DNA from 2 places in the Microbacterium sp. MDV22-iso44 genome. Region 1 is predicted to be linked to the other one. Evidence: predicted binding sites of a transcription regulator. Region 1 holds the regulator's gene; the other holds the start of a gene.

Evidence for each region. The regulator LexA, encoded in region 1, represses DNA repair genes until DNA is damaged. The targets are predictions, from matches to a motif close to TCGAACANNTGTTCGA.
Region 2: the regulator LexA is predicted to act here: its motif matches at 9,550-9,565, upstream of imuA' (DnaE2-dependent mutagenesis accessory factor ImuA').

What each region holds. Positions count from the first base shown of each region.
Region 1 covers NZ_JBZVWS010000002.1:21,369-37,143, reverse strand. The annotation lists gene dapF (diaminopimelate epimerase) at 1-221, shown strand, start outside; gene AC4NN1_RS06875 (class I SAM-dependent methyltransferase) at 228-869, opposite strand; gene hflX (GTPase HflX) at 948-2,462, shown strand; gene AC4NN1_RS06865 (prolyl oligopeptidase family serine peptidase) at 2,478-4,388, opposite strand; gene lexA (transcriptional repressor LexA) at 4,421-5,086, opposite strand; gene AC4NN1_RS06855 (LysM peptidoglycan-binding domain-containing protein) at 5,391-5,765, shown strand; gene AC4NN1_RS06850 (histidinol-phosphate transaminase) at 5,793-6,866, shown strand; gene hisB (imidazoleglycerol-phosphate dehydratase HisB) at 6,923-7,534, shown strand; gene hisH (imidazole glycerol phosphate synthase subunit HisH) at 7,531-8,178, shown strand; gene priA (bifunctional 1-(5-phosphoribosyl)-5-((5-phosphoribosylamino)methylideneamino)imidazole-4-carboxamide isomerase/phosphoribosylanthranilate isomerase PriA) at 8,229-8,975, shown strand; gene AC4NN1_RS06830 (SseB family protein) at 8,959-9,738, shown strand; gene AC4NN1_RS06825 (DUF1844 domain-containing protein) at 9,785-10,183, opposite strand; gene infC (translation initiation factor IF-3) at 10,386-11,060, shown strand; gene rpmI (50S ribosomal protein L35) at 11,108-11,302, shown strand; gene rplT (50S ribosomal protein L20) at 11,333-11,713, shown strand; gene AC4NN1_RS06805 (TrmH family RNA methyltransferase) at 11,796-12,596, shown strand; gene AC4NN1_RS06800 (amino acid ABC transporter ATP-binding protein) at 12,673-13,467, shown strand; gene AC4NN1_RS06795 (glutamate ABC transporter substrate-binding protein) at 13,528-14,424, shown strand; gene AC4NN1_RS06790 (amino acid ABC transporter permease) at 14,492-15,148, shown strand; gene AC4NN1_RS06785 (amino acid ABC transporter permease) at 15,145-15,775, shown strand, end outside.
Region 2 covers NZ_JBZVWS010000001.1:973,089-988,863, forward strand. The annotation lists gene AC4NN1_RS04805 (PepSY-associated TM helix domain-containing protein) at 1-1,297, shown strand, start outside; gene ykgO (type B 50S ribosomal protein L36) at 1,361-1,483, opposite strand; gene AC4NN1_RS04815 (GTP-binding protein) at 1,550-2,584, shown strand; gene AC4NN1_RS04820 (zinc transporter permease) at 2,672-2,827, opposite strand; gene AC4NN1_RS04825 (ArsR/SmtB family transcription factor) at 2,824-3,141, opposite strand; gene AC4NN1_RS04830 (SdpI family protein) at 3,203-3,571, opposite strand; gene AC4NN1_RS04835 (error-prone DNA polymerase) at 3,590-7,258, opposite strand; gene AC4NN1_RS04840 (DNA polymerase Y family protein) at 7,258-8,841, opposite strand; gene imuA' (DnaE2-dependent mutagenesis accessory factor ImuA') at 8,841-9,527, opposite strand; gene AC4NN1_RS04850 (helix-turn-helix transcriptional regulator) at 9,642-10,337, opposite strand; gene cynS (cyanase) at 10,491-10,961, shown strand; gene AC4NN1_RS04860 (HNH endonuclease) at 10,970-11,467, opposite strand; gene AC4NN1_RS04865 (M23 family metallopeptidase) at 11,775-12,581, opposite strand; gene AC4NN1_RS04870 (iron-dependent transcriptional repressor DtxR) at 12,866-13,570, opposite strand; gene serC (phosphoserine transaminase) at 13,678-14,796, shown strand; gene AC4NN1_RS04880 (DUF3027 domain-containing protein) at 14,868-15,554, opposite strand; gene AC4NN1_RS04885 (cold-shock protein) at 15,547-15,775, opposite strand, start outside.

The DNA.
Region 1 (15,775 bases):
TCGAGCGGGGCGTCGGGGAGACGCTCTCGTGCGGGACCGGGGTAGCGGCATCCGCTCTGGCCGTGCGTCACTGGGCGGGGGCCGGTGCCCCGGACCGGTGGACGGTGGACGTCCCCGGCGGCCGTCTCGGGGTGCGCGTCGTGCGGACGGATGCCGGTGAGCGCGTCCTGCTCTCCGGTCCCGCGTCGCTCGTCTTCTCGGGCGAGATCACGCTCGCCTGACGTCGCTCAGGGGAGGGTGATCGTCCCCGTCGCGGGCGTGCCGTGACGGCGGACCTTCAGCACCCGGAATCCTCGCCCGGTCGCGGCACGGGTGACCGAATAGCCCCTGTCGAGGGATGCCGCGAGCCACCGCTGCAGCGAATCGGAACCGAGATTGCGCTGCACGACGAGCCAGGCATCGCTGCGCTCGGCGAGCCGGGGAATCCACGTCTCGAGCAGTCCGTGCAGGACATCCTTGCCGACACGGATCGGCGGGTTGGACCGGATGGTGCGGAAGGCGACGTCGCTCGGAACATCTTCGGGCAGCACGGCGTTGACGTTATCGAGGCCGAGTTCCGCAGCGTTGCGGCGGACGAGGTCCAGCGCTCGCTCGTTGACGTCGACGGCCCACACCGTCGCGTGAGGCGCGTCGATGGCGAGCGACAGCGCGATGGGACCCCAGCCGCATCCGAGATCGAGAAGATGACCGCCCGCCGGGGGCGGAGGCGTGTTCGCCAGGAGCACCGCCGTCCCGCCGTCCACACGGTCGGGACTGAAGACCCCGCCCGCTGTCGTCACCTCGACGTCGCGACCGGCGAGGGACACACGGATGCGGCGGAGGTTCTCGGAGCTGGACGGGGACGCGCTGAAGTAATGGTCGCTCCCCATGCGACGAGCGTAGCGGAGGCGGTGGAAGCCGCGGGAAGCTAGAGTTCACGGATGGCCGCGAGGCCGCGAAAGGATCACATGACAGACACCACCACCCCTGCCGCGACGGACGAGCCGGTGGACCCGGTAGACCGCGTGCTGGCGCGAGCGGAGTCGCGTTCGGGGGTGCGCGTGTTCGGCGCCGCACAGGCGCTGCAGGACGAGAGCACCGTCGCCTACGGCGACACGGACGGCGACCAGTGGGACCGCGAGGAGCGCGCCGCGCTCCGCCGCGTCCCGGGGCTGTCCACCGAACTCGAGGACGTCACCGAGGTCGAGTACCGCCAGCTGCGGCTGGAGAACGTCGTGCTCGTGGGCGTCTACCCCCAGGGGTCGACGGAGGATGCCGAGAACTCGTTGCGCGAGCTCGCCGCACTCGCCGAGACAGCCGGGGCCGTCGTCCTCGACGGCGTGCTGCAGCGTCGTCCGCATCCCGATCCCGCGACGTACATCGGCCGCGGTAAGGCGGCGGAACTCCGCGACCTGGTCGTCGCCGTCGGTGCCGACACGGTCATCGCCGACACCGAGCTCGCGCCCAGCCAGCGACGCGCCCTCGAGGACGTCGTCAAGGTCAAGGTCATCGACCGGACCACCGTCATCCTCGACATCTTCAGCCAGCACGCGAAGAGCCGGGAGGGCAAGGCGCAGGTCGAACTCGCCCAGCTCGAATACCTCCTTCCGCGCCTGCGCGGCTGGGGTGACTCGATGAGCCGACAGGCCGGTGGCCAGGTCGGCGCCGGCGGCGCCGGTATGGGCTCGCGCGGTCCGGGTGAGACGAAGATCGAGCTCGACCGCCGACGCATCCGCACGCGCATGGCGATGCTGCGCCGTCAGATCCGCGACTTCAAGCCGGCCCGTGAGGCCAAGCGTGCCGAGCGCAAGCGCAACACGATCCCGTCGGTCGCGATCGCCGGGTACACGAACGCCGGCAAGTCGAGTCTGCTCAACAAGCTGACGAGCGCGGGCGTCCTCGTCGAGAACGCGCTGTTCGCGACCCTGGACGCGACCGTCCGTCGCGCGCAGGCGGCCGACGGTCGGGTCTACACGCTCACCGACACCGTCGGGTTCGTCCGCAACCTCCCGCACCAGCTGGTCGAGGCGTTCCGCTCGACGCTCGAGGAGGTCGGCGACGCGGACGTCATCGTGCACGTCGTCGACGGGTCGCACCCCGACCCGGCCGCACAGCTCGCGACCGTCCGCGACGTCATGGGCGATGTGGGGGCGCGCTCGACGAACGAGATCGTCGTCTTCAACAAGGCCGACCTGATCGACCCCGACACGCGCCTCGTGCTGCGCGGCCTCGAGCCGAAGGCGCACTTCGTCTCGTCGCGCACCGGCGAAGGCATCGTCGAGCTGCGCGCGACGATCGAGGACGCTCTGCCGTTGCCGGCCGTCGAGGTCAACGCGCTCGTCCCGTACGACCGCGGCGATCTCGTCAGCGCCGTCCACGAGTCCGGTCATATCCTGTCGACCCGTCACGAGGAGGGCGGCACCGCCGTCCACGCCCACGTCTCGGAGCGACTGGCGGCCGAGCTCGCGCCGTACGCGCGCTGACCGATCGATTCGGACTCAGCCGAGCGCGATCGCGAGGACCCCGGGGGTCTCGAAGCCGAACACCTGACCGAGGAAGGCCAGCTCGGATTCGAGCGCGTGCACGACGGTCTCCGCTCGTCGGAACCCGTGCCCCTCGCCGTCGTACAGGACGTAGGCGTGCGGCACGCCGCGTCCGGCCAGGGCGTCGCGGATGGCCTCCGCCTGCGTCGGCGGCACGACCGCGTCGTCCGATCCCTGCAGGAGCAGGACCGGCACGCGGAAGCCCTCCGTGTGGCTGAGCGGTGAGCGCTCGAGGTACAACGCCTCCGCCGCGGGGAGCGGCCCGATGAGACCGTCGAGGTAGCGGGCCTCGAAGTCGTGGGTGTCGGTGGCGAGCAGGCGCGCGTCTCCGACGCCGTAGCGGGAGATCCCCGCGGCGAAGACGTCGGTGCCGACGAGGGCCGCGAGCACGGTCCAGCCGCCGGCCGAGCTCCCCGCGATCGCCAGGCGCGCGGCATCCGCTCGTCCCTCCGCGGCGAGACCGGATGCCGCGGCTGCGACATCGTCGCGATCGACGACGCCCCACTGCCCGCGGAGCCGATCGCGATAGGCCCGCCCGTAGCCGGTCGAGCCGCCGTGGTTCACCTCGACGACGCCGATGCCCCGGCTCGTGAAGAAGGTGATCCGGCTGTCGGCCACACCGCCGACGTGGGCCGTCGGGCCGCCGTGCACGAGGGCGATGTACGGCGGAAGTTCGCCCTCGGGCGCCGTGTGGTGCGGGTTGGTGGGCGGGTGATCGAACGCGTGGACGTCGCCGTGGCGGCTGTGCACCGTGAAGGGGCGCGCCGGGGGGATCCACTCGTCGCCGAGGTCGGAGCGCGAGCCCACGACGAGCGTCACGTCGCCGTGTTCGTCGAGCTGCCAGATGCCGGTGACCCCGGGCGCCATCCCCGACACCAGCACGCGGGATCCGAGGGTATCCTCGACGACCGCGCGCGATCGGACGGGGATGCCGGTCGCGCGGGCGGTCCCCTCCGCGTCGATGCGCACCACCTCGTCGGCGCCGTGCGTCCGGACCGCGACGATCCCGCCGTCCGGCAGGAGTGCGTACCACCGGACGCCGAGCACCCACAGTCCGCCTCCGGTGTCGGCGTCCGCGGGGGCGATCGGCTCCGCCGGAAGATCGGATGCCACGTCCCGCCGCCACAGGTTCCACCGACCGGCGTTCGGACCGGCCGAGGGGTCGTCGAGCCAGATGAGCCGGCCGGAGGCATCCCACTCCGGCTGAAGTGCCGCTGTCTCGCCGGACGTGATCGGGCGCCAGGTCGTCACGGTGCCGTGGGCGAGGTCTCCGACCCGGATCTGCGTGCGGTCCCAGGGCATGTCCGGGTGGTCCCACGCCACCCAGGCGAGGTGCCTGCCGTCGTGCGACAGCGCCGGTTGCGCGAGGAAGTCGCTTCCCCCGACGATCTCGCGCGCCTCGCCGCCGTCCTGGGGGATGGACACGATCGATCGCCGTGGCACGGGGCTGCCGTCGTGCACTTCCCGGATCGCGAGCAGCACCCCGTGCTCCCACCGCAGGCCGCCGTGACGGGCCTGCGGGTCGTCGGGGGTGAGCGGCGTCGGCTCCTCTCCTCTGCGGAGCGACCAGACGCGCTGATCGGACTTCTCGACGAAGTAGAGCCGGCCGTCCTCATCGGTCGTCCACGACCCGCCGCCGTACTCGTGCACGCGGGAGCGCGCGCTCCACGGGGCGGGGAGGAGATCCTCGACCTCGCCGTCGACCGAGCGCCGGATCGACGAGCGACCGCCCTGATCGGGCAGCGACTCTCCCCACCAGACCTCGTCGGCCACGAAACGTGCACCGTCGTAACGCGGCGCCGCGGCGGAGGCGTCCGCAGCGGACAGGGGCGAGATCCACGAACCGTAAGGAGCGACCGTCGTCATGCCCTCACGCTACGCGGTGGCGCCCACCCGGATCACACGGCTCGAAGGACAGCGACGACCTTCCCGAGGACGACCGCGTCGTCGCCGAGGATCGGCTCGAACGCGGAGTTGCGGGGGAGGAGCCAGGTGTGTCCGTCGCGCTGGCGGAACGTCTTGACGGTGGCTTCGCCGTCGAGCATCGCCGCGACGATCTCACCATTTGACGCATCCGCCTGCGAGCGCACGACGACCCAGTCGCCATCGCAGATGGCGGCGTCGATCATCGAGTCCCCCGACACCCTCAGCATGAACAGGTCGCCCTTGCCGACGAGCTGACGGGGAAGGGGGAAGATCTCCTCGACCTGCTGCTCGGCGGTGATCGGCACCCCCGCGGCAATGCGTCCGACCAGGGGGACCATGGCGGCGTCGCCCACGGCGGGCGCGGCATCGGCCGGGTTCTCCCCGGCGGCGCCCGGGAGGTCGATGAGGACCTCCATGGCCCGGGTCTTGCCGGGATCGCGACGGAGGTACCCGCTCAGCTCGAGCTGATTGAGCTGATGGGTGACGCTCGAGAGCGACTTCAAGCCGACCGCATCCCCGATCTCACGCATGCTCGGCGGATACCCGTAGCGAGCGATCGACCGCTGGATCACCTCGAGGATCGCGAGCTGCTTGTCGCTCAGGCTCTTGCGCCGGCGGGTCTGCGGCTTGTCGCTCATGTCGTTCCTTTCACGGCCCCGCGTCCCCGCCGGTTTTCCGGGCGTCGGACGTCGAGCCGGGGGCACTCGCCTTCGAATGTCGGAGGTTGGTGATGGGCTCTGTTCATCGAAACCGTATCCGGTGTCGATGGGATCGTCCCGTAGCCGACCGCGTGTCGTCTTCGATCGATCTGCGGATAACCGCTCTCTTGACAGTGTACGAACATCGAAGATAGATTCGGAAGAGAACTTCGCACCCGCCCGTCCCGGCCGATGGGCGGGGGCGAAGATCTCATCTGACCGGGGTTGCCCCGAGGAGGACACCATGAACTCGATCACCACCATCACGCCCGCCCGTCCGGTCGCTGTCCGCACCCGTCTGCGTCTCACGACGCGTGGGCGCCGCGCCCTCATGACCGTTGCGACTCTGCCTGCCGTCGTCGCCCTGGGTGTCGGCATCCTTTCGGGTGGCGGCGCACTCGCCAGTGGCGATGCGGGCACGCCCGCGGGTTCCTTCAGCACCGTGACCGTTCTGCCCGGCGACTCGCTGTGGACCATCGCCCAGGACATCGCACCCGACAGCGACCCGCGTGACGTCATCGACGAGATCGTCCGCCTCAACGCCCTCCCGTCCACCGCCGTCGACGCCGGCGAGTCCCTCGCGATCCCCGCCTCCTACAGTGCTCAGGCGGCCGAATAAGGCGTCGTGACGCCCTACGATGGCGGGGTGAGTGCGAGTCTCGACGACCTACCCCTCCGTGACGACCTGCGCGGTCAGATCCCGTATGGAGCCCCGCAGGCCTCCCTCCCGGTGACGTTGAACGTCAACGAGAACACCCACCCTGTTCCCGAAGACGTCGCGGACGACATCCTGGATGCTGTCGCTCAGGCGCTCCGCGACATCAACCGGTACCCCGACCGCGAGTTCACGGTGCTGCGAGAGGGGTTCGCCGACTACCTCGGCCACGGTCTCGAACCGGAGCAGATCTGGGCGGCGAACGGGTCGAACGAAGTCCTCCACCACCTGCTGCAGGCGTTCGCCGGCCCGGGGCGGACGGCGTTCGGATTCTCGCCGACGTACTCGATGTATCCGCTGCTGACGGGGGCGACGGGCGCCACGTACGTCAGCGGCTCCCGCGGCGAGGACTTCACGCTCACCGCGGCCGACGCCGCCGAGCAGGTCGAGCGTGCGCAGCCCGATGTCGTGTTCCTCTGCTCGCCGAACAACCCGACGGGCACGCCCCTCTCCCTCGATGTCATCGAGGCGGTCTACGACGCGTCCCAGGGCATCGTGATCGTCGACGAGGCGTACCAGGAGTTCGCGCCGCACGACGAGCCCTCGGCGCTGACCCTTCTCCACGGGCGCGAGCGTCTCGTCGTCTCGCGGACGATGAGCAAGGCCTTCGCCTTCGCCGGTGCGCGGGTGGGGTACCTCGCCGCCGACCCTGCGGTGATCGACGCACTCCGGCTGGTGCGCCTGCCGTACCACCTGAGCGCGCTCACGCAGGCGGCTGCGACCGCTGCCCTGCGGCACGCGCCCACGATGCTCCGGATGGTCGATGACATCGTCGCCCAGCGCGACCGGATCTCCGCCACCCTCAGCGCCCTCGGGTACTCGCCCTACGAGAGCTGGTCGAACTTCGTCCTCTTCGGCGGCGTCGATGACCCGCAGGCCACGTGGCAGGGCTTGTACGACCGCGGCATCCTCGTCCGGGACGTCGGGCTACCGCACACCCTCCGCGTCTCCGCGGGCAGTGAAGAGGAGTCGACGGCATTCCTCGAGGCGCTCGCCTCGCTCTGAGTCGCACCGCGACATCGGGCGGCGGGACGGATGCCGCGCGTCGATAGACTCGACGCATGAGCACCCCCGCGTCCCGCACCGCCTCCGTCCGGCGTGCGACCAGCGAGTCGACGATCGAACTCGAGCTGGATCTCGACGGCACCGGCCAGAGCACGATCGACACGACAGTGCCGTTCTTCGACCACCTGCTCACGGCTTTCGCGAAACACTCGCTCACCGATCTGACCGTCCGCGCGACGGGCGACACGCACATCGACGCTCACCACACGGTGGAGGACACGGCGATCGTCCTCGGGCAGGCCATCCGTCAGGCGCTCGGCGACAAGGCGGGCATCTCCCGCTACGGCGACGCCCTCGTTCCCCTCGATGAGGCACTCGCCCAGGCGGTCGTGGACATCAGCGGGCGTCCGTACCTGGTTCACTCCGGAGAGCCCGAGGGGTACGAGTTCCACCTCATCGGCGGCCACTTCACCGGCTCGCTCGTCCGCCACGCGTTCGAGGCGATCGCGTTCCACGCGGGTCTGACCGTCCACGTCACGCTGGTCGGCGGACGCGACCCCCACCACATCGCCGAGGCCGAGTTCAAGGCGTTCGCGCGCGCCTTCCGTCAGGCGAAGGCGCTCGATCCGCTCGTCCAGGGCATCCCGAGCACGAAGGGCGCCCTGTGACCGCAGCACCGGTCGTCGCGGTCCTCGATTACGGCTCCGGCAACGTCCACTCGGCGGTCAAAGCGCTGATCGAGGCGGGCGCCGATGCGCGACTGACCAAGGATCGCGGCCTCATCGCGGACGCGGCCGGATTGCTCGTCCCGGGAGTCGGCGCGTTCTCCGCGGTCATGTCCGCACTCCGCGCGAGTCGCGGTGACGAGCTCATCGGTCGCCGCCTGGCGGGCGGGATGCCGGTGCTCGGCATCTGCGTCGGGATGCAGGTCATGTTCGAACTCGGCGTCGAGCGCGGGGTCGACACCGAGGGGATGGGGGAGTGGCCGGGGTCGGTCACCGAACTCCAGGCGCCGGTGCTTCCGCACATGGGGTGGAACACCGTCCGCACGGGCGAGGGCTCCACGCTGTTCGCCGGTCTCGAGGACGAGCGGTTCTACTTCGTCCACTCCTACGGTGCGCAGGACTGGACGCTCGACGTCATCAAGCCGTTCCGCGAGCCGGTGCTGACCTGGTGCGACTACGGCCGGCCGTTCCTCGCGGCCGTCGAGAACGGCCCGCTCTCGGCGACGCAGTTCCACCCTGAGAAGTCGGGGACCGCCGGCATCCGCTTGCTCTCCAACTGGATCTCCTCGCTTCCTGCGTCGGAGTAACCTGTCCCCTTGTGCGCGCGCCCGGCGTGCACCCCATCCCACCCGGAGCCATGAACGAATTCGCATCCACGCCCGAACTGACCCTGCTGCCCGCTGTGGACGTCGCCGACGGCAAGGCCGTCCGACTGACGCAGGGTGAGGCCGGCACCGAGACGAGCTACGGCGACCCGGTCGACGCAGCGCAGGAGTGGGCACGCCAGGGCGCGGAGTGGATCCACCTCGTCGACCTCGACGCGGCCTTCGGTCGCGGCTCGAACGCGTCACTGCTGCGCAAGGTGATCAAATCGCTCCGCGGCGTGAAGGTGGAGCTCTCGGGCGGCATCCGTGACGACGAATCCCTCGACGCGGCGCTCGACTCCGGTGCGACCCGCATCAACCTCGGCACCGCGGCTCTCGAGAACCCCGAATGGGCGGCCGACGTCATCCTCCGCTACGGCGAGGCGATCGCCGTCGGGCTCGACGTCCGCGGGACGACCCTGGCAGCCCGCGGGTGGACCCGTGACGGCGGCGACCTGTGGCAGGTCCTGGACCGTCTCGAGGATGCCGGGTGCAGCCGCTACGTGCTCACCGACGTGACGAAGGATGGCACGCTGCAAGGGCCGAACATCGAGCTGCTGCGCGAGGTCGCCGTCCGCACAGACAAGCCCGTCGTCGCATCCGGTGGGATCTCGAGCCTCGACGACATCGCCGCGCTCCGCGAACTCGTCCCGCTGGGCGTCGAGGGCGCGATCGTCGGCAAGGCCCTGTACGCCGGCGCGTTCACACTGGCCGAGGCGCTGGATGTCGCCGGACACTGACCCCCACTCGAGCAGCGCGGCCGATTCCGCCGGCGTCCCCTGGGAGGGGCGGAGCTTCCAGCCGAACCCCCACAGCGGAGACGACGGCAGCGCTGATCCGGCGCTGCTCGCGGCGCTGACCGCCTTCCACGCGGGTGAGGGGTCGGCGGGAGCCGTCGTCGACGCCTACCGGACGGCTCGCCTCCTCATCCCCCTGGTCGCCGAGAAGGGCGAGGAGGGCGTCGGGCCGACCGGCTTGATCGTCAATAAGACGCAGGAACTCTCGATCGTCACGGTCGCCGCTCCCGACGGCCGTCGCGTGCTGCCGGTGTTCACGTCGGTCGCAGCGATGTCGCGATGGGATGCCGCGGCCCGCCCGGTCCCCGCCGACGGCATCCGGACCGCGCTCTCGGCCGCGGCGGACGACACGGATCTCATCGTCATCGACCCCGGCAGCGAGACGGAGTTCGTCCTGCGCCGTCCCGCGGTGTGGGCGATCGGGCAGGGACTGCCGTGGGAGGCTCCGCACGTGTCGCCGGAGGTCTTCGCCGGCCTGCAGGAGTCGATCGGCACCGAGCTCGGTGTCCTGGATCTGTCGGTCGCGACGGGAGACCCCCACTCGCGTCTGCGGGGGCCCGAGCTCGTCGTGAGCCTGCACCTCGTCGACGGTCTCGATCAGCCCGCGCTCGACGCCATCCTGCAGCGACTCGCATCCCGGTGGGCGGCGGACGATCGCGTCGCCGTCCTCGTGGACGCGCTGACGGTCAAACTCGTCCGCGCCTGATACGCACGAAGGGGGATGCCGCACGGCATCCCCCTTCGTATCGGTGTCAGTTGACGGGACCGGTCCACTTCTCGCCCGGGCCCTTGCCGATCGGGTCGGGGATCGAGGATGCTTCGCGGAACGCGAGCTGCAGCGTCCGCAGCCCGTCACGGAGCGAGCGCGCGTGCATGTCGCTCACCTCGGGGGCGGCGGCGGTGATCAGGCCCGCGAGTGCGTTGATCAGCTTGCGGGCCTCGTCGAGGTCCTTCTGCTGGTCGGGATCGTCGGCGAGACCGAGTTTGACGGCGGCGGCGCTCATCAGGTGAACGGACGTGGTGGTGATCACCTCGACGGCCGGGACGTCCGCGATGTCGCGCGTGGCCGACTGCGCGACCCGCTCCTGTTCTTCCCAGCGCGAGAGGCGCTCGGGGTCGTGATCACTGTGGTCGGCCGGAATAGTACTCACGTGCTGCTCTCTGCTAGACTTCTGCGGGCACCGGAGTGTTCTGCTCCGTGTCGAAAGAGGATCACATCCCACCCGCGCTTGCCGCTCCAGGCTACCGGGTCTCGCACTCCGCCTCGCTCGTCGAGGTTGTCCAGGGTGCAGAACAGAACGCCGATGCATGCATCGTGCGGGGTGGACGTGACGATCTTCCGCCCGGCGACACATTTTCCGTGTCACCGGAGGCCGTCCACCGCACGAAGAGGAGTTCCGCATCAGCGATCCCCGCACCAATGACCGCATCCGCGTCCCCGAGGTCCGCCTCGTCGGACCCGCGGGTGAGCAGGTCGGCGTCGTCCGCATCGAGGTGGCCATGCGCCTGGCCCAGGAGGCCGACCTCGATCTCGTCGAGGTAGCCCCGAACTCGAAGCCCCCCGTGGTCAAGATCATGGATTACGGCAAGTTCAAGTACGAGGCTGCGCAGAAGGCCAAGGAAGCGCGGCGCAATCAGGCGAACACCGTCCTCAAGGAGGTCCGGTTCCGTCTGAAGATCGAGGCGCACGACTACATAACCAAGCTCAAGCGCGCCGAGGGCTTCCTCCAGGCGGGCGACAAGGTGAAGGCGATGATCCTCTTCCGCGGTCGCGAGCAGTCGCGCCCCGAGCAGGGTGTCCGTCTCCTCCGCAAGTTCGCCGAGGATGTGGCCGAGTTCGGCACCGTGGAATCCAACCCCACGATCGACGGACGCAACATGGTCATGGTCGTCGCGCCCCACAAGAACAAGTCCGAGGTCAAGACCGAGCAGAACGCCGTTCGCGCGGCGTCCAAGCAGGCAGCGCGCGATGCGCGCGGTGGTCAGGCCGACGACGAACAGACCCCCGCTTCCGCTCCGGCGGAGTAAGCGCACCACAGACTCCCGTCCGCGGGATCCCCAACGAAGGAAGAGATATGCCGAAGCAGAAGACCCACTCGGGTGCCAAGAAGCGTTTCAAGGTCACCGGCAGCGGCAAGCTGATGAAGCAGCAGGCCAACCTGCGCCACAACCTCGAGGGCAAGGCGACCCGTCGTACCCGTCGCCTCGACCAGGAGCAGGTCCTGGCCAAGGGTGACGCCAAGGTCGCCAAGAAGCTCCTCGGCATCTGATCGCCGACGCAGATTTAGGAAGTAGAAGAAATGGCTAGAGTCAAGCGGGCTGTCAACGCCCACAAGAAGCGTCGCGTCATCCTCGAGCGCGCCTCCGGTTACCGCGGACAGCGTTCGCGCCTGTACCGCAAGGCGAAGGAGCAGGTCACCCACTCGCTCGTCTACGCATACCGGGACCGTCGCAAGCGCAAGGGCGACTTCCGTCGCCTCTGGATCCAGCGCATCAACGCCGCTGCCCGCCAGAACGGTGTCACGTACAACCGCTTCATCCAGGGCCTCGGCCTCGCGGGTGTCCAGGTCGACCGTCGCATGCTCGCCGAGCTCGCGGTGAACGAGCCCGCCGTCTTCGCGTCGCTCGTCGCGACCGCCAAGGCTGCGCTGCCGGCTGACGTCAACGCCCCCAAGGCCTGACCGCGTCACCTTTCAGAAAGGGCGTCCTCTTCGGAGGGCGCCCTTTCGCGTGCCCGCCGTACCCGCGCCCTACACTGAGAACGTGCTCGAGAACCCCCGATCGCCGCGTGTCCGCGCTGTTGCGAAGCTGACCAAGCGTGCAGCCCGTCAAGAGACCGGGCTCTACCTGCTCGAAGGTCCGCAGGCGGCGAGGGAGGCCCTCGTCTGGCGGCCCGACACGCTCATCGAGTTGTATGCGACTCCGTCGGCATGGGAGAAGCACCAGGACATTCGCGATGCGGCATCCGACGCGGACGTCGATGTCGAGTTCGCGAGCGAGGCGGTGATCGAGGCGATGGCCGACACCGTGACCCCGCAGGGCATCATCGCGGTGGCCCGGCAGGTGCCGACGTCGGTGCGCGACATCTTCGCCGATGACCCGAAGCTCATCGTGATCTGCGAGGAGGTGCGCGATCCCGGCAACCTCGGCACGATCATCCGAGCAGCGGATGCCGTCGGTGCCGACGCGGTCATCCTCACCGGTCGTACCGTCGATCCCTTCAACCCCAAGGTCGTCCGCGCGACGACCGGTTCGCTTTTCCACCTTCCGGTGGCCGTCGGTATCGAACTGGCGGATGCCGCGGGCCGTGCCCGCTCGGCGGGCCTGCGGATCGTCGCTGCCGACGTCGGGGGAGAGGACTTCGTCGCCCACCGCGCGACTCTGGCCGAGCCGACCGCGTGGGTGTTCGGAAACGAAGCCCGGGGCCTCGACGATGATGCACTGGCGCTGGTCGACCTGTCGCTGCGACTGCCGATCTACGGTCGAGCGGAATCGCTGAACCTCGCGACCGCCGCGAGCGTCTGCCTGTACGAGTCGGCGTTCGCCCAGCGTGCGGGCAACTGACGCCGAATGATTACGGAACTGTAAACCCCGCGCAACCAGGCGGGTCTCCGGGCGTCATCCCCCATAGGGTCGGAGCATGACCACTCCTGCTGCCGATCCTGCGCCGCGCACGTCGAACATCGACGTCCGCCGCGGCCAGCCGCTCGTCGTCCTGACGAACGTGCAGAAGCACTACGGCGACTTCCAGGCCCTCACCGACATAGACCTGTCGGTCAACCGCGGCGAGGTCGTCGTCGTGGTCGGCCCGTCCGGGTCGGGCAAGTCGACGCTCTGCCGCACGATCAACCGGCTCGAGACGATCACGAGCGGGTCGATCACGATCGACGGCGCCGATCTCCCCGCCGAAGGGAAGGCGCTCGCGGCGCTCCGTGCCGATGTCGGCATGGTCTTCCAGTCGTTCAACCTGTTCTCGCATCTGACGATCCTCGAGAACGTCACGCTCGGCCCGATCAAGGTCAAGGGCATGAAGAAGGCGGATGCCGAGAAGCTCGCCCGTGAGCTCCTCGACCGCGTGGGCGTCGGCCACCAGGCCGACAAGCTCCCCGCCCAGCTCTCGGGTGGTCAGCAGCAGCGCGTCGCGATCGCTCGCGCCCTGGCGATGAAGCCGAAGGTCATGCTCTTCGACGAGCCGACCTCGGCCCTCGACCCCGAGATGATCAACGAGGTCCTCGACGTCATGGTCGGCCTCGCCCAGGACGGGATGACGATGATCGTCGTCACCCACGAGATGGGCTTCGCCCGCAAGGCTGCTGACCGCGTGGTCTTCATGGCCGACGGGCTGATCGTCGAGGAAGCGACGCCGCAGGAGTTCTTCACGAACCCGAAGAGCGACCGCGCGAAGGACTTCCTCTCCAAGCTCATCACCCATTGAGACGTCCGCGCCCTGCACCGGCGCGACGAACGACGAACGACACGAAACCAGGAGGATCACATGCGTAAGACACGACTCGCCGGCGCCTTCGCCGGTATCGCGATCGCGGCACTCGCACTCGCAGGCTGCAACAGCGGCAGCCCCACCGCACCCGGCGGCGCTGCCGGCGGAGACGACGACACCAAGGCCCTCTGGGAGGTCGCGAGCGACGTGAAGCTCGACGGCAGCCCGACATTCGACCGTGCCTCGAAGGCCGACAAGATCGTGGTCGGCGTCAAGAGCGACCAGCCCGGCCTCGGCTACGAAGACGCTGTCTCGGGTGAGCGCACCGGCTTCGACGTCGACATCGCTCGGTGGATCGCCGCATCCCTCGGATTCGACGAGGACAAGATTGACTTCCAGACGATCCCGTCGGCGAACCGCGAGCAGGAGATCGTCAACGGCAACATCGACTACTACGTCGGTACGTACTCGATGACGGACGCGCGCGACGAGGTCATCGACTTCGCGGGACCGTACTTCATCACGGGCCAGGGCCTCCTGGTTGCGGCGGATGACGACTCGATCAACGGTCCCGACGACCTCAAGGACAAGGTCACGTGCTCCGTGACGGGCTCCACGCCGCTGCAGCGCATTCGCGACGAGTACAACGGCGAGGTCACCGAACGTCAGACCTACTCGGAGTGCGTCGAGCAGCTTCTGAACGGTCAGGTCGACGCCATCACGACCGACGAAGCGATCCTCGCCGGCTACGTGGCCGAGAGTGACGGAAAGCTCAAGCTCGCCGGGGAGCCCTTCAGCGAGGAGCGCTACGGCGTCGGTCTCGCAGACGGCGACACCGTCCTGAAGGACCACATCAACACCCTCTTCACGGACGGCGGCGACGTGTGGACCGCGCTGTACGAGAAGTACCTCGAGCCTGCCGGAGTCAAGGCCACGCAGCCCGAGGTCGACTGACCTCCGACCCCGGGGACACGTGTTCGTGTCCCCGGGGCTCCTCACTTGAGACGTTCGAAAGGACCCCATGGGCGTCATCACCGACAACCTCGACTTCTGGGGTGAAGCGCTCCTCGGCACGCTCGTCCTCTTCTTCGGGGGCGGGCTGATCGCCCTCATCCTCGGAATCATCGTCGGCGCGATGCGCGTCTCGCCGGTGCCGATCGCGCGTGCCGTGGGCACGTTCTACGTCAACACGATCCGCAACACACCGCTGACCCTCGTCTTCTTCGGATTCGCCTTCACCCTTCCTCCGCTTCTCGACATCAGGTCGAGCGGCGGCGTGCAGGTGGTGTTCGCCGTGGCGGCGCTCGGGATCTACACGGCCACGTACGTAGCCGAGACGGTGCGCTCCGGCATCAACACGGTGCCGGTCGGTCAAGCCGAGGCTGCGCGAGCACTCGGCCTGACCTTCGGACAGGTCATGTCGCTCGTCGTGCTCCCGCAGGCGTTCAGATCCGTCATCCCGCCGATGATGAGCGTCTTCATCGCACTACTGAAGAACACGACCGTCGCTGCCGGGTTCTCGGTCATGAACCTCGGCTCCGCCCGCGACTGGCTGAGCGAGCGAGGCGAGAACCAGCTCGTCGTCATCATCTGCGTCATGGTCATCTTCGTCGCCCTTGTCCTGCTTCTCTCGTGGGGTCAACGGACACTCGAGAACCGATGGAAGGTGGCGCGATGAGCAGCAGCGTCCTTTACGACGTCCCCGGCCCCCGGGCGATCGCACGCAACCGCATCATCGGTGTGGCGGTCGTCCTCGTGGTTGCGGCCGTTATCGGCTTCCTCGTGTGGCGTCTCGCAGCCACGGGTCAGTTCTCCGCCGAGAAGTGGAACGCGTTCACTTACACCCGCATCTGGGAGCAGTTCCTCCTTGCGGCGGGCCGCACCTTGGCTGCTTTTGGCGTGGCCGCGGTCGGTGCTCTCACGCTCGGATTCATCCTCGCAATCGGACGCCTCTCGGATCACGCATGGGTTCGTCTCCCGGTCGCCGCCGTCGTCGAATTCCTGCGCGCGGTGCCGGTGCTCGTGACGATGTTCCTCCTCTATTACGGGATGCCGGTGATCGGTATCCGGATCGAGGGGTACTGGGTCGTCGTCATCGCTCTCATCGTCTACAACGGTTCGGTCCTTGCCGAGGTGATCCGAGCGGGAGTGGAGTCGCTGCCCCGTGGGCAGTCGGAGGCGGGATACGCGCTCGGTCTGCGGAAGGCGGGCGTCATGCGTCTCGTGCTTCTGCCCCAGGCGATCCGCGCGATGATGCCCGTGATCATCGCTCAGCTCGTCGTCACCTTGAAAGACACCGCGCTCG
Region 2 (15,775 bases), on a different contig from region 1:
ACCGTTCATCCTCGTCGCCGCGCTCAGCGGCGCCCTCTACGCCCTGTCCCCGACGATCGAGCAGGCTGTCTACGCGCGGCAGCTGCACGCGCCGGTCACCGACATGCAGCTCAGCCTCGGCCAGCAGGTCGAGATCGCCGAGGCGCACGTCGGCGACGCTGCGACGCTCTCTGCGGTCCGGCCGGCTCCCGAGCCAGGCGATACGACGCGCGTCATGTTCTCGCAGGACGGCCTCGGAGAGAGCGAGTCGCGTGCCGTGTTCGTCGACCCCGGCACCGGTGAGGTCCGCGGGGACGAGACCGTTTACGGCACGAGCGGATCGCTGCCGCTGCGCACCGCGATCAGCAACATCCACCGCAGCCTCGGGCTCGGCGACCCGGGCCGCCTGTACAGCGAGCTCGCCGCATCGTGGCTCGGCATCGTCGTCGTCGCCGGGGTGATCATGTGGGTCATCCGCATCCGCACGGCACGCACGAAGAGGGACTTCGTCCGGCCGGCGCGCGCCTACACCGGGTATCGACGCTTCTTCAGTTGGCACACCTCGCTCGGAATCTGGATCGCGCTCGGCGCGGTGTTCCTCTCTGCGACGGGGATCACGTGGTCGACCTACGGCGGACAGAACGTCACGAACCTGCGCGCCGCGCTCGACTGGACCACGCCCGCCGTGTCGACGAGCCTCGGCGGAGCGGCCGGCGGCGGGGATGAGCACGCGGGGCACGGCGCGGCATCCGCTGCACTCACCGTCGACCCGAACACGTTCGACGACGTGCTCGCGGCGGCACGCAAGGTCAACATCGATACGGGGATGGTGCAGATCACGCCGCCCGCCGCGGCCGATCAGGCGTGGAAGGTGCAGGAGATCGACCGCGGCTTCCCCGGCCATCTCGATGCCGTCGCGATCGACGGCACGACGCTGCAGACCGTCGACCGTGTCGACTTCGCCGACTTCTCGCTGCCGGCCAAGCTCGCCTCGTGGGGCGTCGCGATCCACATGGGCGTCATGTTCGGACTCGCGAACCAGATCGTCATGTTCCTGCTCGCCCTCTCGATCGCCGGCATGGTCGTGCTCGGCTACGTCATGTGGGTCAAGCGGCGACCCATCAAGACCGCACGGGTCGGGATGCCGCCGCGCCGCGGCGTGCTCGACGGTGCCCCACGGTGGGGTGTCACGGCTGTGGTCGCGGGCGGCGTGCTGCTCGGACTCGCGTTGCCGCTCGTCGGCTGGACCCTCGCCGCGTTCGTCGTGGTCGACGTGATCGTGGATGCGGTGCAGCGGCGGCGCGCCGCGGCGGGGTAAGTCGCGGCCCCGAGATCAGCGGGTCAGTACCAGGTGACGCCGGCCCAGCACGCCGGGCCGGCGTCAGCCTTGGCGGCCCTTGAACCGCGGGTTGAGCTTGTTGATGACGAACACCCGCCCGCGTCGGCGGACGACCTGCGCGCCGGGTTGCTTCTTCAGGGACTTCAGGGACGCTCGGACCTTCATGACACACTCCTAATTGAGAACGGTTATCATCAAGGGTACACACGCCGGGATGGAATGAGGTGTCGGATGATCGAGACGGACGTGATCGCCGTGATGGGAGCATGCGGTCCCGAGCGGGCGCGCTACGCGGCACGATTGAGCCAGGCGACGTCGAGGCCCCTCCTCGCGGCATCCCGACTCGCCCCGCAGGACCCGGCGTCGAGCGCAGCAGCCTTTCTGCCGTGGCTCGACGTCGGGAGCGGTGTCGTGGCCGAGTTCCCGTCGGATGCCTCGATTCTCGACGTCATCGGGACGCTCGCCGAGCGCGGCAGCGGGCTGCGCCTGCGCGGCGTCGTGTGCGTCGTCGATGCGCCCCACCTCCTCGACGACCTCCGACGCGAGACCTACGCGGGATCTGCCGAGGTCGACGACAGCGGGATGCCGCGCACCCGCTACACGGCTCACGCCCTGCTCGCGGTGCAGCAGCTCGAGTACGCGTCGACGATCATGCTCGTGAATTGGTCGGGACTGTCGACTCCGGACCTCTCGATCACGATGGCGCTGGTCAGCCACCTCGCCCCGTCCGCGCGACTGCGTCTGCATCAGCCGGCCGTCGATCTGCTGCCCGTCGCACCGATCCCGATTCGCTCCCACCAGGACGCGCCCGGATGGGTGCAGCTGCTGAACGGGGAGTTCGCGCCGCACATGACCGACCCGCGGATCAGCGCCCTGCGGTACGAGAACGTCCGCCCGCTGCATCCTGGACGCCTGAACACTCTGCTCGACGAACGGATCGAGAGCGGGGAGTTCGGCTCCGTCATCCGCTCGGCGGGGTTCTGCCGCTTCGCGACCCGCTCGAACGTCATCGCGCAGTGGGATCACGTCGGGTCGATGATCGCCTTCTCGCCCGTCCAGGTGGACGACGGGATGCCGGAGGCTGAGGGGCTCCTCGCCGTCGGCGAGGACATCGCCTTCATCGGCCTGGACCTGCACCACCGCGCGCTTCGCGCCGCCCTCGACGACACCGCGCTCACCGACGACGAGCTCGCGGCGGGACCGTCGGCATGGGCGACCTTCGAGGATCCGTTCCCGACGTGGCAGGTCTCCCGCAGCAGGGAGTGACCAGACAGCGAGGCGGCGAGACTCCGAAGAGCCTCGCCGCCTCGCTGTGATCCGGCGGTTCGCTGTGGTTCAGCGCTTCGCTGTGGTTCAGTGCTCGTCGTAGTGGTCGCCGTGTTCGGCGTGCTTGTGACCGTCGTGCAGGTAGTCGACGTGACCGTCGTGCTCGACCGTCTCGTGACCGCAATCGGCGCCGTGGGCGTGCTCGGCGACGGTGTGCTCTGCGTGGACTTCTTCTGTGCTCATGTTGTCTCCTCGGGTGTGTTCCGGCGCGTCGCGTCGGGTTCCGTGACGTGGGTGAGGGCGTCGGTGATGACGTGCACCACGTGCTCGTCGGCAAGGCGGTACTCGCCCGTCCTGCCGTCTCTCGTCACCTCGACCAACCCCGCCTGCCGCAGCGTCCGAAGATGCTGCGACACGAGAGGCTGAGTCATTCCCGTCGCCTCGACGAGGGCGCCGACGACTAAGGGACCGTCGGCGAGGGCGACGAGCAGACCCAACCGGGATTCGTTACCGAGCACCCGGAACAGATCAGCGGCCGCTGCGATCTCGTTCGCCACGGGTCAACACTCCCCTATACATAGTGACATTGCAATGTGTTTATACAACTGGGGACGATTCTCATCGTCGCGTGTCGCGCTCGAGTTCATTCGCGGCGCGGCTGCCGACGCGTGCGCCGTAGAGGACGCAGGCGAGCACCACGACGGATGCCCCGATCACCACGATCGAGAGGGACTCGGTCGGCACGGGCAGGAACGCGCAGAGCCCGGCGACCAGGGCAGCGACCCCACCCCAGACCGTGGGACGCTTCGCGCGGATGTGGGCGGCGAGCCATGCCTCGTCGCTGGCCATCGTGCTGGGGATGCGGATCCCGGCGATGTGGTTGCGCGTCAACCGCCCCGACGCTGCTGCGGTGGCGACCCAGATGAGCAGGACCCCCATCGCCGCCAGCAGGATCAGAATCGTGAATCGAATGCCCAGGTCGTCCATCACGACAGCCTAGGCAGGTCACTGGAAGTCCCTCGACCGGTGCGTCACCCCCACCCGCAGGTCCTCGAACCCGTCGGCGACGAGGTTCGTCACACCCTCGGGCGAGCGCTCGAGCATGCCGCGCGCGATGAGCGCGGGACTGTCGCGCAGGATGCGCCGGTATCTGTTCCATACCCCGACCGAGCAGATCACGTTCATGACGCCGTGCTCGTCCTCGAGGTTCAGGAAGGTGATCCCGGATGCCGTCGCCGGTCGCTGCCGGTGTGTCACCAACCCCGCGACCTCGATGCGCCGGCCGATCTCGTGCTCGCGCATGCCGCGCGAGGTGATCACCCCGCGCGCGTCGAGCTGCGAGCGGTAGTGCGTCAGCGGGTGGTCGTCGGCCGACACCCCCGTCGCCCACAGATCGGCGGCGAGCACGTCGTAACTCGACTGGTCGGGGAACAGCGGTGGCTGCACCGACACCAGCGATCCCTCGAGGAACTCCTGCCGGTCCTGCGCGGCATCCCCCGCCAACCAGATGCCTTCGCGCCGCGTGATCCCGAGGCTCTCGAACGCGCCCGCCGTCGACAGCGCCTCGAGCTGCGCCGCCGTCGCGCCGGTGCGCCGCACGAGGTCGCGCAGATCCCGGTACGGACCGGATGCCTCCCGCTCCGCCACGATCTTCGTCGCCAGCGGCACCCCGATACCCGTGACCGAGGCGAGCCCCAGCCGCACCGCGAAGTTCCCGTCGCGCCGATGCGCCGCCGATTCGTCAGGCAGCGACCGGTCGAACTCCGGCACAGGCGGCTGGATGCGGTCGGTGCAGGAGTCCCGGCCCGTCGGGGCGCGGCGGTGTCCAGCCCCGGGCTCGGCAGTGGCTGGCCCCGATCCGGCATCCCGGCCCCCGGCATCCCTGCTCCCGAGCGGAGATCTGCGCTCCCGAGGAGGAATCCCGCCCGAAACGTCCTCGCGACGGCCGATCCCCGCGGCAGCGCCGCGCTCGGCGCCCCCGCCCCCGGCCTCCCGACCCCCGGCATCCGCCGCCGCCGAGAACCGAGGAGATGACGCTTCCCGAGGAGCGAAACCCCGCAAACCCTCCTCGGGAACCGACATCTCCTCGCGAGGCGACACCGGCTCGAGCCCCGCCTCGACCCCCGACGCGTGCAGGTCGGGCCGGCGCACCTCGACCCCGTGCCGTCGCGCGTCGGCGGTCAGCGTCGCGGGCGAGTAGAAGCCCATCGGCTGCGCTCGCAAGAGCGCCGCGAGGAACGCCGCCGGGTAGTGCAGCTTCAGCCACGACGACGCGTACACGAGCAGCCCGAACGACAGCGAATGGCTCTCGGCGAAGCCGAAGTTCGCGAACGCCTGGATCTTCACGTAGATGTCGTCGGCGGCCTTACCCGTCAGGTTGTTGCGGGCCATCCCCTCGTACAGCTTCTTCTTCAGCGAATCGATCCGCTCGATCCCGCGCTTCGAGCCCATCGCGCGGCGGAGCAGATCGGCATCCTCCCCCGACAGATCGCCGATCGCCATGCCCATCTGCATGAGCTGCTCCTGGAACACCGGGATGCCGAGAGTCCGCTCCAGCACCGGCTTCAGCTTCGGGTGCGCGTAGGTGACCTTCTCGTCGCCGAGCTTGCGACGCACGAACGGATGCACCGCGCCGCCCTGGATCGGCCCCGGTCGGATGAGGGCGATCTCGACCACGAGGTCGTAGAACTTCCGCGGCTGCAAACGGGGCAGGAGCCCCATCTGCGCGCGGGACTCGACCTGGAACACCCCGATCGAATCGGCGCGGCACAGCATGTCGTAGACGGCTGCCTCTTCCTTCGGCATCACATCGAGGCTCCACCGCTCCCCCGTCGCGGCCTCGATCATGTCGAAGCAGTACTGGAGTGCGGCGAGCATCCCGAGCCCCAGCAGGTCGAACTTCACGAGCCCCATCCACGCGGCGTCGTCCTTGTCCCACTGGATGACGGTGCGGTTCTCCATGCGCGCGTGCTCGATCGGCACGACCTCGCCGACCGGACGATCGGTCAGCACCATTCCGCCCGAGTGGATGCCGAGGTGTCGAGGCGCCTTCAACAGCTCACCCGCGTACGCGATCACCCGATCCGGGATGTCGTGGTCGCCCGGGGTGTCGAGCGTCGCGCCCCACCGCTCCACCTGCTTCGACCAGGCATCCTGCTGACCCGGCGAATGCCCGAGCGCCTTCGCCATGTCGCGGATCGCGTTCTTCGGCCGGTACTGGATGACGTTCGCGACCTGCGCCGCCCGCTCGCGCCCGTAGGTCTCGTAGACCCACTGGATGATCTCCTCGCGCCGGTCCGAGTCGAAGTCGACGTCGATGTCGGGCTCCTCGTCGCGGAGGGCCGAGAGGAACCGCTCGAACGGCAGGTCGTAGAAGATCGAGTCGATCGCCGTGATGTCGAGCAGATAGCAGACAGCGCTGTTCGCGGCGGACCCCCGCCCCTGACACAGGATGCCGCGGCGCCGCGCCTCTTGCACGATGCCGTGCACGATGAGGAAGTACCCCGGGAAGTCCTTCTGCTCGATGACGCCGAGTTCTTTCTCGATGCGCGCGCGGTTCGCGTCGGTGGCATCCGGGTACTTGCGGGGCACGGCCTCCCACACCAGGTGCCGGAGCCACGTCATCGGCGTGTGCCCCTCGGGCACCTGCATCTTCGGCAGCGCGGGCTTGGCCCGTCGCAGCGGGAACGCGAGCGCGTCGGCGAGCTCGACGGTGCGCTCGACCGCGCCCGGATACCGCCGGAACCGCCGCGCCATCTCGGCCCCCGACCGCAGGTGCGCGCTGGCGTGCGACGGCAGCCACCCGTCGAGCTCGTCGAGCCCGCGGTTCGCCCGCACCGCCGCGACCGCCGCCGCGAGGTGCACCTTCTCGGGCACGGCGTAGTGCACGTTGTTCGATGCGACGACCGGAAGCCCCCGCTCGGCGGCGAGCGCGGCGAGCACGTCGTTGTCGCGCGAATCCGTCGGTGCGCCCTGATCGATGAGCTCGACGTCGACCCGCTCGGGCCCGAACAGGTCGACGAGCCGGTCGAGCTCGTACGCCGCCGCGGCCGGCCCGTCGACGGCGAGCGCCTGCCGGACGGCGCCCTTGCGGCATCCGGTCAACACCTGCCAGTGCCCGCCGGCCCGGTCGGCGAGGTCGTGCAGGTCGTAGACCGGGCGCCCCTTCTCGCCGCCCGACAGCTGCGCGCGCGTGATGGCGGCGGCGAGCCGGTGGTAGCCCTCCTCACCGCGGGCGAGCACGAGCAGGTGCCGCCCGTGCGGGTCGGGCTCGCCGTTCTGCGGACCGGGGAGGCCCAGCGACAGCTCCGCCCCGAACACGGTCTGCAGCTGCAGGTGCTCGGCCGCCTCGGCGAAGCGGACGATGCCGTAGAACCCGTCGTGGTCGGTGATCGCGAGGGCGTGCAGGCCCAGGCGCTCGGCCTCTTCGACGAGGTCCTCGGGCGAGGACGCCCCGTCGAGGAAGGAGAACGAGGAGTGCGCGTGAAGTTCGGCGTACGGCACGGCGTCGCGCGGCCGCTCGATCTCGGGCGTGCGGTACTTTCCGCGCTTGTGCGACCACGCCGGACTGTCGCCGCCGTCGGTGCCCGCCGGTGCCCCCTCGGGTCGCCGTCGGTCGCTGAGGATCCGTTCCATCTCCGACCACGAGACCGACGGGTTGTTGCCCCACCCCATCAGTCGTACCTACCCTCGGCGTGCCAGACGCCCTCCTCGCACACCAGCAGCCACGCGGTCTCGGCCTCGTCGACCACCTGGAACCGGTGCGCGCGACGGGTGCGCGCGGCATCCCACCCCCGCTCCATGACGGGCCAGGGTCCTGCCCACGAGGCGATGCGACGCGGATGCCGGGGCCTCCGCGCCCCCGATGCGTCCGGCGCTCCCGGCAGGATCAGCGCGATCGGCTCGGCCGTCAGCTCGCCGCGCCCGTCGACGGCGACCATGTCGTCGTCCCGGTCGATGACGGCGACCGGCACCGGCTCGGGGAAGACGGTCGCCGGCAGCGGGTCGGGCAGGCTCCCCGGCCACGGCCGCGCCCGTTCGGCGATGACGGCACGGTCTCCCCACGGCACGAGCACCTGCCGTTCGGCGAGCCACCGGCCACCGCCCACCTGCGGCGTCACGACGCCGGTGTGCCCGAGCATCGCCTGCACGCGCGAGAGCGCCGAGTGCACGCGTTCCTCCGGCCCCGAGCCGAACAGCCCCGTCACGTGATGGGATGCCGCGTCCACCTTCTCGGGCACGATCCGCACCTTCGCGACCGCGCTCTTGAGCCCTCGCTCCGCGAGTTGCCACCGCACCCGGTCGACGACCGCGGCCGCATCGAACGCGCCGGGATGCAGCCACACCCGCTCACTGTGGTCGCCGCGATCCCCGGTCAGCGCAACGCGCAGCTCGGTGCAGACGAGGTCGACGGCGCCGAGCCCCGAGATGAACTGCTCCGCGGCGAGACGGATGCCGAACGCCACCTGATCGGCGATCTCGAGCGGCGGCTCGAAGCCGACCTCGCGCTCGAGCTCAGGCGGCGGCGTGCGCGGCTGCACGGGCTGCGAGTCGAGCCCCGACGCGAGCGCGTGCAACCGCGCCCCGCGGGGTCCGAGCCGTTCGACGAGCCGCGCGGGCGGCAGCGCGGCGAGCTGACCGAGGGTGTGGATGCCGAGACGCGCGAACAGGCTCGCGACCGACTCGTCCTCGAGCGCCGTCACCGGCATCGGCGCGAGGAACGCGGCCGCCGCCCCCGGCGGCACGATCCGCATCGGGGCGTCCGGGCCCGTGGTGCGGGCGGCCTGCTCCGCCGTGAACGGACCATCCCCCACCCCCGCGCGCACATCGTTCACGCCGAGCTCGGCGAGCGCGCCGGTGAGCGCCGTCGCCGCACCCGCCTCGCCGCCGTAGAACCGCGCGGGGCCCTTCACCCGCAGGGCGCACAGCCCCGGCTCGCGCAGCTGCACACCCGGGGCGATCTCCTCGAGCCGGGCGATGAGCGGGGCGAACGTGCGGTGGTCGCGCGCGTCGTCGGCGTCGACGACCTGGAGCTGCGGGCATCGCGCCTGCGCGTCGCGGCGCCGCATCCCCCGTCGCACGCCGTCCGCCCGCGCAGCGGGCGAGGTCGCGGCGACCATCCCCTTCGCGAAGACGGCGATCGGCCCCTCGGCCTCGGCGAGCCCCTCGAGACCCAGCGCGACCACCGGCCAGTCGGGCACCCAGACGACGAGGCTCCGCACCGGCTCGATCCCGGTGTCGACGAGTGCGGGATCCATCAACTCACCGCCCGCATCGGCAGGTCGACCACCGGGGCGATGGGCTGCTCGCGCACCGCGATCGCCCCATCGGGGGCGGGCAGCAGCATCCGCGACGACCGCGGCACCGGAAAACGCCGGCTCGTGACCGTCACTGTCAGCTCCCGATCCGACAGCACGCCGTAGCCGTCGCCGAGGCCCGACCACCGGGCATCCGTCACATCGATCATCGCCTCGGTCTGCGGCCACGGCCCCTGCACGAGCAGCACCACGCCGCGCTCGCGCATGCGGGCCGCGAGCCGCGAGATCTCGGCATCCTTCGCTCGCGACGGTGGACGCACCGCGACGACCGGCAGCACGTCGGCGATCGTCGCGGTGACCGCGAGCCAGCGCGGACCCGGCTCGGGGATCAGCACGAGGTGCGACAGGTCGACGCCCGCCTTCTCGGCCGCTTCGGCGCCGAACCCCGGCATCCCGACCACCCCGCACCAGCTGCCCGTCTGCGACGGCTGCGCCAGCAGCCCGAACAGCAGCGACATCGAGCCGCCCAGCGAATACGACGATCCCGGCCGCAGCCCCCCGCCCGGCAGCAGCTCGGCCAGGGCAGGATGGGTGGGAAGGGGCGGCGCCTCGAGCTTGCGCCCCTGGATACGAGCCATCTGCGCGCGCAGCCGCTGCACCTCTTGGGCGGTAGCGGTGTCGCGCACGATGGATCTCACCTCGACATGGTAGAAGCTTTGTTCGAACGACTCAAGCCGTCTATGTCGAAGATACGCACGGGTTCCGACATCGCCCGCGCCCGCTGCGCACGAGCCCGGGGCTCAGCCCGCGTCGCGGGCGAACGCTCCCGGCGCTACACCGAACCGGCGCCGGAACGCGCGCGCGAAGGTGTCCGGATCGCGGAAGCCGGCACTGTACGCCGCGGCGGCCACCGGCATCCCGTCGCGGAGCAGCCCCTGCGCGCTCCCGAGCCGGTACTCGCGGATCAGCGCCGCGGGGCTCTCCCCCTCACGCCCCAGCACGGCCTGCGCCGTCCGCACGGACACGTGCGCATCCCGCGCGAGCACGTCGACGCAGAACTCCGGGTCGCGGTGCCGCGCGGCGATCTGCGCACGCAGAGCGGATGCCGACGGCACCCCGCGCCTCGCCGGAACCTGCGCCTGCGGCTCGAACGACAGCAGTCGATGCTCGGGCAGGGGCAGTTCCGCCACCCGCCACGCGACGTCGAGCGGCCGTCCCGCGCGGGTGACGAACACCTCGTTGCCCCGCGGGTCACCGCCGTGATCCGCCGCGTGGACGATCGGGCACTCGTGCGCGGGGTAGGCCGAGCCGTCTGCGCGATGCCCGTGCAGCACCTCGTGGCTCGGACCTCCCACGACCCGGCGGGGATCGGAGTATCCGAGCAACCGCCCGGCGGCCTCGTTCAGGTGGGCGACGGCGCCACCGCGTCCGATGACCCACAGCGGCTGCGGGACGGCATCCACCACCGCCTGCATCCACCGCTCGATCGCCGCCATGGGCCCACGCTAGGCACCGAGGTTTGCCCTGGCGCGTCGCGCGCGTTTCGACCGTGTCACACGTGCGCACAACGACGGCATCCGTGCGCGTTCTTCCTGCCGCCTCACGCTCCGGGACTGGTCCGATGGAACGAACCGACGAGAGGACACGTCATGACGCTCCCCCAGATCATCAGCAAGCAGGCCGCCGGTGCCGCCATCGACGAGGTGCGACGCAAGAGCGGACTCTCGTGGGACGCGGTGAGCGAGCTCATCGGCCGTCCGCCGGTGTGGACCGCCGCGGCCGTTCTCGGGATGCACGCCCTCCCCCCGGCCGAAGCGGAGCGCCTCGGCGACGCCCTCGGACTCGACGCCGCGCTCGTCGACGCCCTCACCCGCCAGCCGAACCGCGCCGCCGAGGCAGATCTCTCTACCGACCCGACGATCTACCGCTTCCACGAACTCGTGCAGGTCTACGGGCCCGCGCTCAAAGCCCTCATCCACGACCGTTTCGGCGACGGCATCATGAGCGCGATCAACTGCAGCATCTCTCTCGACCGCGTCGCACACCCCGACGGGGACCGCGTCGTCATCACGATCGACGGCAAGTTCCTGCCCTACGCCTGGGTCGAATCCGGCGTCTGACCTGGGCGCTACGCCGCGAGCGCCAGGTACGGCTCCCACGCCGGATCGGCGCGCTCGGTGCCGCGAACGCGCCAGCCGGCTCCGCGCGGGGGCTGCGGCATCCATCGCAGCTCCCAGTTCATCTCCTGCGGGGTGCGGTCGCCCTTGACGTTGTTGCAGCGCAGGCACGCCGCGACGAGGTTCTCCCACGAGTCGGCTCCGCCGCGCGACCGCGGCAGCACGTGATCGATCGTCGACGCGCTCTTGCCGCAGTACGCGCACCGGTGACCATCACGACGCAGCACGCCCCGGCGGGTGACCGGGACCCGCCGGCCGGCCGGGATCCGCACGTAGCGGGTCAGCACGATGACGGCCGGGCGGTCGTACACGTCGCGGGTCCCCCAGACGGGGTCCTCTTCGACGCGTTCGACGATGGTGGCTTTCTCGGTCATGACGAGCACGAGGGCTCGCTTGAAGGAGATGACGGCCAGGGGTTCGTAACCTGCATTCAGCACCAGGGTGCGCATAGGGGTGTCCTCTCGAACGGCCGAGACGGCTTCACGGCCTTCCGTGTCGTCGACGCGGTGCGGGTCGAGAGGGGTGCGGGTACGAAAAAAGGCGCCGTCATCAAGACAGCGCCTTATTCGCACGACCGACGTCGTGGCAATCGTGCACACGATGCCGCAGCACATGCCGACCTAGCGCATTCCGGTTGCGAATGCGGGGTTGGATGTCCATACGGCTCCCCTCGGCTCGAACGAGCGTCGGGGTCAGGGTATTACACGCCGGGATGCCCCAGGGCGAACATCAGCAGAACGATGACTGTGTGTCTCGTCAGCCGGCGTTGGCCTGCAGCCAGGACTCGGCGTTCGTGTACCCGTTGTTGATGCGGATCTCGAGGTGGAGGTGGGTGCCGTTGGCACGGCCCGTGGAACCGACCTGGCCGATCAACTGGCCGACCGAGACCTTGTCGCCGACGGAGACGCGACGCGTGCCCCAGTCCATGTGCGCGTAGAGCGAGGTCACCCGCACACCGCCGATGTTGTGGGCGATCTTCACGTACACACCCCAGCCCGGTCCGGACTCGGAGGACGCGACGACGGTGCCGTCGGCGACGGCGTAGATCGGCTCGCCGCGTCCGACCATGTAGTCGGTGCCCTTGTGGCCCGCGTAGGGCGTGCCGAAGTTGTTGAAGTGCGCGAGCGGACGGCGGACCGTGCCCGAGCCCGGCGACACGAGCGGGACCGAGGACGAGAAGCTCGACGAGCTGCGCGACGACGATGACGAGGACGAGGCTGACGCGAGTCGGGCTGCGAGCGCGGCCTTGGCGGCCTTCTCTGCGGCCTCCTTCGCCTTCGCTGCCTCGATCTCCTCGGGGGTCGTGGCGGAGTACCCACCGCGTGCGAGGGTCTCGGGGCTGCCTTCGGATGCGACGACGAGCGATTGTGCGTCGTCGGCGGAGACCTGCTGCAGCGTGCGCGCTTCGGCGACGTCGCCCCGATCGGCGGCGGCGAACGCCGGGATCGCGACGGTCGCGACCATGCCGGCGACGGCGGCGACGGTCAGGAAGCTGCGGACGGGGTGAGGGCGAGGGGACGTCGAAGGAGTGGCGGGCGCCGCGGCGGCGACACGTCGGCTCAAGCGACCTTTACGGGGGGCCGTCGATGCCTCAGAAATCTCGTTCGACGGGTGGAACTCTTCAGCCAAGCTGTCCTCCAGCGCCTCCGCATCCGCGGGTGAGGATGCTGGCTCGTCGGCACTCCGTGTCGGGCACGGATGTAGGGGACACCAGGCGAATGACGAGCCGGAGAGGCAACTCGCGAGGCGGTCCGTGGCGGGCTTCTCGCCTATGGACCCTCCGAGGCTACCGGAAGGTAACGAATAAGTCACGCTCCCGCTCTTGTGAGCGGGGCCGCGGCGACGGCTCAGATCTCGCGCGCGTCGACGATGAAGATGTGCGAGGCGACCTCGACGGGGAGCTCGAGCGCCTCGTCGACACCGTCCATCTCGACGAGGACGTACCCCTCGTTGAAGCGGAACGAGCCGGTGCGCCCGGGGACGACGCCCGCGTCGCGCAGCTGGGTCAGGAGCTCGGGGTCGACCTGCATCGGCTCCGCCAGACGACGGATGCTGCCCGTCACCGGCCCGCCGGCGTCGTTCAGCCGACGCACGAGGCCGACCACGCCGTTGTCGAACGCGTTGGCCGGAACGTCGCCCAGCTGGTCGAGGCCCGGGATGGGGTTGCCGTACGGGGACTCGGTCGGGTGGTCGAGGAGTTCGATGAGCCGACGCTCGACGAGCTCGCTCATGACGTGCTCCCAGCGGCACGCCTCTTCATGGACGTATGCCCAGTCGAGGCCGATGACGTCCGACAGCAGGCGCTCGGCGAGACGGTGCTTGCGCATGACGTCGACGGCCTTCTGCCGGCCCGGGTCGGTGAGTTCGAGCTTGCGGTCCTCTGAGACGACGACGAGACCGTCGCGCTCCATGCGGCCGATCGTCTGCGACACCGTGGGGCCGGAGTGGCCGAGGCGCTCGGAGATGCGCGCACGAAGGGGCGTGATGCCCTCTTCCTCGAGTTCGAGGATGGTGCGCAGATACATCTCGGTGGTGTCGATGAGGTCGGTCATGAAGGCCTTTTCGCGCGGGAGACAGTGCGTTCCCAGCCTATCCGGCATCCGGTCGCGGAGCGTCATGGAACCGGAGCCGCCGGGGCCTGCGCCTTAGACTTCTCGCCATGGCGACTGTGACCCTTCCCCGCGAGATCCTGCCCGTCGACGGACGATTCGGCTGCGGCCCGTCCAAGGTCCGTGCCGAGCAGCTCGAGGCGCTCGTCACCCAGGGGGCATCGCTCTTCGGCACCTCGCACCGCCAGGCACCCGTGAAGGACCTCGTCGGCCGCACCCGCTCCGGTCTCGCCGAGCTGTTCCGACTTCCCGAGGGGTACGAGATCATCCTCGGCAACGGCGGATCGACCGCGTTCTGGGACGCTGCGGCCTTCGGGCTCATCGAGAAGCGGGCGCAGAACCTCGTGTTCGGCGAGTTCGGCGGCAAGTTCGCCGCGGCTGCCGCCGCCCCCTGGCTCGAGGCCCCCGATGTGCGCCGCGCCGAGCCCGGCACGAGCGCGAAGCCCGAAGCCGTCGACGGCGTCGACGTCTACGCCTGGGCCCACAACGAGACCTCCACAGGTGTCGCGACGGCGATCTCGCGCGTCCACGGCGACCCGGGCGCCCTCACCGTGATCGACGCGACGAGCGCCGCCGGCGGCATCGACATCGACATCGCCGAGGCCGACGTCTACTACTTCGCGCCTCAGAAGAACCTCGGCTCCGACGGCGGCCTCTGGTACGCCGCGGTGTCGCCGGCCGCCATCGAGCGGATCGAACGCGTCGCGGCATCCGGTCGGTACATCCCCGAGTTCCTGAGCCTGAAGAACGCGCTCGACAACTCGCGCCTGCAGCAGACGCTCAACACCCCCGCCATCGCGACACTGCAGCTGCTCGACAGCCAGCTGCAGTGGATCAACGGCAACGGCGGCCTCGCCTGGGCGGGCGCCCGGACGGCGGAGTCCTCGGGCGCCCTGTACGAGTGGGCGGATGCCGCGTCCTTCGCGACCCCGTTCGTCGCCGACCCGGCCGACCGCTCCCCCGTCGTCGTCACGATCGACTTCGACGATTCGGTCGACGCGGCCGCCGTCGCGAAGAGCCTCCGCGCGAACGGCATCGTCGACACCGAGCCGTACCGCAAGCTCGGTCGCAACCAGCTGCGCGTCGCGACGTTCGTCTCGATCGAGCCCGACGACGTCCGTCAGCTCATCCGCGCCATCGACTACACGGTCGAGCACCTCGCCGATTGACCACGCACGACGAACGCGGCCCCGAGGAGTGATCCCCGGGGCCGCGTTCGTGTGAGAGCGGATGCCGCGCGTCAGTACTCGCGCAGCACCTCCGCATTCTCGTCGTCATCGTTCTCGTCGTCATCGTCATCGTCGTCGTCCTCGTCGGACTCGTCGTCGTCCTCGTCGGACTCGTCGTCGTCTTCCGACTCGTCGAGCTCGTCGATGTCGACGCCGTCGACGTCGCCGGCGTGAAGGATCGGAGAGCCGTCGCTCTCGAAGTCGCCGGCGTCGAGGTCCTCGCCGTCGGCGTCATCCTCGTCGGCGTCTTCGTCTTCGTCCACGTCATCGTCGTCGTCCTCGTCGGACGTGTCTTCGCCCGACGCGGCCTGAGCCGCCTGGTATTCCGCGAGCCGCTCGGCCCACGGCAACCACTCGGGAGCGAGCAGCGCGCCGTCGCCGGGCATCAGCTCCACCTCGAGGACGGTCGGGTCGGATCCCTCGACGACGGCGACGCTCACCGTCCAGAACCAGCCGGGGTAACCGGCCATCCGGTTCGCGAAACGGAGCGAGACGACACCTCCGTCTTCGAGCTGATACCCCGCGGCATCGCCCACGGTCGCCTCGGGAGTCACCTCGAGAAGCGCCGCGCGCGCGAGGTCGTGCGCCTCGAACAGGCGCGGGTCGGTGGGGGCGGATGCCTCCGTCTGCTCGACACGGGCGTCAGCCGACTCGACGGACGCGGTGTCCGGTTCTGCCGGTTCGGTCGATTCAGGCATCGAGGTCATCAGCGACCTTGCGGAGCACAGCGGCGACCTTCTTGCCGTGCGCGCCGCTCGGGTACCGCCCGTGGCGCAGATCGCCGCCGATGCCGTCGAGGAGCTTCACGAGGTCCTCGATGATGACGGCCATGTCGTCGGCGGGCTTGCGGTTGCGCTTGCTGAGGCTGACAGGGGCATCGAGCACCCGGACGGCGAGCGCCTGCAGACCACGGCGACCG